One region of the Lederbergia sp. B243.17 genome, then DNA from elsewhere that is predicted to be linked to it. Evidence: a T-box and tRNA genes for the amino acid it is inferred to sense, from the RefSeq annotation. Region 1 holds a T-box; the other holds one or more tRNA genes.
The links. A T-box is a leader RNA that pairs with one kind of tRNA and senses whether it is charged. The one in region 1 lies ahead of AC0TWI_RS20670 (valine--tRNA ligase), so its partner is inferred to be a tRNA-Val.
Positions count from the first base shown of each region.

Region 2: it has a tRNA-Val gene. The T-box ahead of AC0TWI_RS20670 (valine--tRNA ligase) is inferred to sense a tRNA for this amino acid. The anticodon was not compared.

Region 1 covers NZ_JBWBKF010000097.1:101,730-104,133, reverse strand. The annotation lists gene ysxE (spore coat protein YsxE) at 1-1,003, shown strand, start outside; gene AC0TWI_RS20675 (hypothetical protein) at 1,018-1,209, opposite strand; T-box leader at 1,344-1,580, shown strand; gene AC0TWI_RS20670 (valine--tRNA ligase) at 1,634-2,404, shown strand, end outside.
Region 2 covers NZ_JBWBKF010000034.1:151,906-154,309, reverse strand. The annotation lists gene AC0TWI_RS05800 (DUF6176 family protein) at 256-600, shown strand; tRNA gene AC0TWI_RS05795 (tRNA-Val) at 1,223-1,295, opposite strand; gene ald (alanine dehydrogenase) at 1,419-2,404, opposite strand, start outside.

The sequences.
Region 1 (2,404 bases):
GATCGCTCGACTGTATGGACTGCGCCCTGATTATAGCGAGCAATACGGCCGCGTCACTAAGCTTTATACGAATAAAGGCCATTTTGCCTTGAAGAGGATGAGGGCAGCAAGTGGATTGGACTTTCTCGGCCGTATCCAGGAGCTTTTTCAGCGGGGATACAACCGGATTGTCCCGATTTATCCGGCGTTGGACGGGAGATATGCAATACTGGATGGCAGCTCATTGTACTATCTGATGCCCTGGCTTTCCGAAGGTGAGAAGGAAGGAAGAGCTTCAAGGCAGGCTGAGCTGTTGCGGGAACTGGCAAGAATGCATGCTTTGTCGGTCCGCGAAGTGGAGGTAAGCCAAGAGGAAAGGGAAGAACATTACGAGAGAACATCCGCACGTTGGGAGAAGGAAGAGGAACTGCTGGAAACATTCGTCGTGCAATGCGAGCAAAAGGTGTATCTTTCTCCGTTTGAGCTGCAATTTTGCCTTTCCTACCATGAAATTACGCTTGCCCAGGAGTATGCCCGGAACAAGTTTAAACAATGGCATGAGACGGCAAAAGACGGAAAAACCGCCAGGAGCGTATTGATCCATGGTAAAGTTTCAGCGGACCATTTCCTATACAATGAGGATGGAAACGGTTATTTCTCTAATTTCGAGAGAGCGGCGCATGCGTCCCCGCAACATGATCTGCTTCTCTATCTGTCCCGAAAGCTGCATGATTATCCGCACAGGCATGATGATGCGGTCGATTCGCTGCTCCTTTACTTTCGTCATTTCCCTTTCAAAGAGGATGAAAAAAACTTGTTCCTCAGTTATCTCGCCTATCCCGTCCATATGTTTCGTGAAGTGGAAAGGTCGATGGGCGGAACTGCTGGACGGGATGAACGAAAAGCAGTCAGATCTCTGCAGCGGGCGTACTGGGCGATGAAAAACACCGAATATGTCGTGACAAGGCTGGATGAGCATTTCCGGGCTGAAAAAGCGGCAACTGAAAATCCCCCTTCCGGATGACGGAACGGGGATTTTCATATCCATTCATAATGGAAGCCAAGGGCAATGGCAATGAACAGGACAAGCAGCAGGATGTCGATCGTTGTCGGAAAAAGGATGGTGCGGATGCCTTGAAAGATAGCAAACGGAATGATGAGCTGGCGGCAGATCGCTTTTGCATTCCGGGCAGTTTGTTGAAAACGGTATTTATTCCATTTGTTTTTCACGTACAGCCACCTCCGGAACTTGATCTGTTTTAGCGTATGCAGGCATCGCGCTACGGGTGCCTGCCCGTTTTTTCGCAAAGATATTGACTTTTGCCTTCGTTTTTCGATAATATGGGAAGGAACAGAATGATTGTCAAACTGCAGAGACCGGGAAGAGTACACAGGCCCCCTGCTTTCCAGAAAGGGAAATCAAAGCTGAGAGATTTCCCAGGCAGACCGTGTGGAAGGTCATCCCGATAGCAGCTTCCGTGAACTATGAGTAGCGGGAGCCGGCGAAGAGCCGTTATTAGATCAAGTGCCGGGAAGCTGGGTGTATTCAGCTTTTCCGTGAAAAAAGGTGGTACCGCGAATTCGCTCCCTTCGTCCTTTTGACGATGGGGGTTTTTTGCATTTATTCAACAATACTTGCCGGAGGGTGATCAATATGGAGCAAAATGAAATTTCCATGCCGACGAAATATGAGCCGCAGCGGATTGAAAAAGGACGATATGACTGGTGGCTGAAAGGAAAGTTTTTTGAAGCGGAAAACAATCCCGAAAAGGAACCGTATACGATAGTCATTCCCCCGCCGAACGTAACGGGACGCCTGCATCTCGGTCATTCATGGGATACGACGCTTCAGGATATTTTAACTAGAATGAAGAGGATGCAGGGCTATGATGTCCTCTGGCTCCCAGGAATGGACCATGCCGGCATCGCAACCCAGGCGAAGGTTGAGGAAAAGCTGCGGAATGAAGGGATTTCCCGCTATGACCTGGGCAGGGAGAAATTTGTCGAAGAGACGTGGAAATGGAAAGAGGAGTACGCGGATTTCATTCGCAGCCAATGGGCGAAACTCGGCCTCGGCCTCGACTATTCCCGTGAACGTTTCACGCTTGATGAAGGATTATCGAAAGCGGTCAGGGAAGTGTTCGTCAAGCTGTATGAAAAAGACCTGATCTACCGAGGTGAATACATCATCAACTGGGACCCGCAGACAAAGACGGCGCTATCTGACATTGAGGTTATTTACAAAGACGTGCAAGGGGCATTCTATCATATGCATTACCCGCTGGCAGACGGTTCGGGTGCGATTGAAGTAGCAACAACCCGTCCGGAAACGATGCTCGGAGATACCGGTGTCGCGGTCCATCCGGAAGATGAGCGCTATAAGCATCTGATCGGCAAGACGGTCATCCTCCCGATCGTCGGCAGG
Region 2 (2,404 bases), on a different contig from region 1:
GGCCCGAACAAGCGACCTCTACCCTGCCAGGTCATTTAAGAGCTACAACTCCAACGAGCCAGCCATACACAAGGACTTTCACTGAATGAACACTGTACAGTTTTTACTTTCTTAATAGAATGTATAGGGCCTGTCAGCAAGTTGTCACCGGTCACAAATAGTTCATTAATATCCAGCTCAATTAGTGATCCATTGGTGTTCAATGAAAAACATGGTATGTTAAAGATTGAAAATTAATAAAATGAGGGATCAGGAATGAATGTAGAATTAAGAAGATTTAGAGTCAAAGAAGGCAAGTCAGAACAAGTAGATGATTGGTTAAGATTCTTGAATGAAAACATGAAAGATGTCCTTGTCACCCTTGAAGATGAAAAAATGTTCGTTGAAACTATTTTCAGAGAACATATAAACGGAGATGAATTCCTTTACTGGTATTCCGTTCATGGTGAAGGCGGTCAAGAAGTGGAGGAATCTACTCATTGGATAGATAAAAAACACTTAGAGTATTGGGAAGAATGTATTGACAAAACTTTTAGACCTGTTGAATTACAAACAGAAGTTGTTATGATTCCTGAAAAAGTAAGAAAAAGTATGAAATAACTTCAGGCCTCTAATTGGAGGTCTTTTTATAATGCCCATAAAAAAAGAACTGACTCTCATGAGCCAGCTTCATGGTTGTACTGATCGTTCCATCTGTGTTGCTATCTCATCATTTATCTGTTTTCCAGACATGCCGTGGAAACATTTATTAGGTACAACTCACTGTGAGGTCAATATTTTTAGTATTCTTTCTAATAAGTTTGTAAAAAGTTCCTATCAGTAAACTTGTGAACGGTGTGGTAAGGGGAAGTAATACAAAAACATAGATTGCACATCAGATTATTGTTCCCTCTATGTTTATTGTTTCCATACCACACTAACGATAGTTTCGCCAAATATAGCACGATAGTTCCGCTGTAAGGTTACAAGAAACGCACATATAAGACTTATAAGCCAAAGTTTTTTGTTGGATAATTCTTATCTATTGTGGAAATATCCACTTAACACTGTAAACGTAAGCCTTATAGCTGTTCAAGCTCTTCTCTGTTAAACCTTCAAATCTCTTCTCAGCTAAAAACGCTTTCTGCATCATTTCAATCTAAGCCACAAAAAACCTCCCTAATGTTCACTGCATTACAGTGTTCATTAAGGAGGTTTTTGGGTTTCACTGAAACCCTTGTGATGATTCTGACTGGGCTCGAACCAGCGACCTCTACCCTGTCAAGGTAGCGCTCTCCCAGCTGAGCTACAGAATCAAGTTTATGTATCTGCTGGACAATTAATAATATACAACATGTCCAATGAAGTGTCAACAGAAAAACTAAAAAAAATTTAAAAGACATTGAATGACTCCCGTAAGAATCATTCAATGTCTTCTCTTAATTGGTCGCCAATGAACCGTATGGGAGGTTATGGGCTTCTGCAACCGGCTTATACATGATTTCCCCTTTTTGGATATTCAGCCCCTTAGCCAAAGCTTCATTCCGTTTGAACGCCTCAGTCACCCCATGGTTAGCGATTTGAAGAACATAAGGCACCGTCACATTGGTCAGTGCGATCGTCGAAGTCCTTGGCACAGCGCCCGGCATGTTGCCGACAGCATAATGGACAACACCGTGCTTAACATAGGTGGGGTTGGCATGGGTTGTCACATGTGTGGCCGTTTCGAAGATGCCTCCTTGGTCAATCGCTACATCTACGATGACAGAGCCTTCCTCCATCAGACAGATCATTTCCTCAGTTACGAGTTTTGGTGCTTTTGCACCTGGAATGAGCACCGCCCCGATGACAAGATCCGATTCTGATACGGTCTTGCCGATGTTGTAAGGATTAGACATAAGGGTCGTAACCGAATTTCCGAATAGGTCATCTAGTTCCCTTAGCCTTTGAGCGCTGACATCCAGGATGGTTACACGGGCTCCGAGACCAGCCGCAATTTTTGCAGCATTGGTTCCCACTGCCCCTCCACCAATGACGGTCACCCTCCCGCGTTCAACTCCAGGCACGCCTCCGAGCAAGACCCCTTTGCCGCCTTTTGTCTTTTCTAAAAACGCGGCACCAATTTGCGCAGCCATTCTACCGGCAATTTCGCTCATTGGTGTCAGAAGCGGCAAGGAGCCGTCCGGGAGCTGAACGGTTTCATAAGCGACCGCCGTCACATTCGCCTCCAGCAATGCCTCCGTCAGTTTTTGATCGGCAGCCAAATGCAAGTAGGCGAACAAGATTTGCCCGTCATAAAAATACTTATATTCTTCAGGTACAGGCTCCTTCACCTTTAGAACCATTTCACATGCCCAAGCGTCTGCTGGGCTTTCTACAATGATGCCGCCAGCTTCGACAAACTCCTCATCGAAAAAACCCGAAT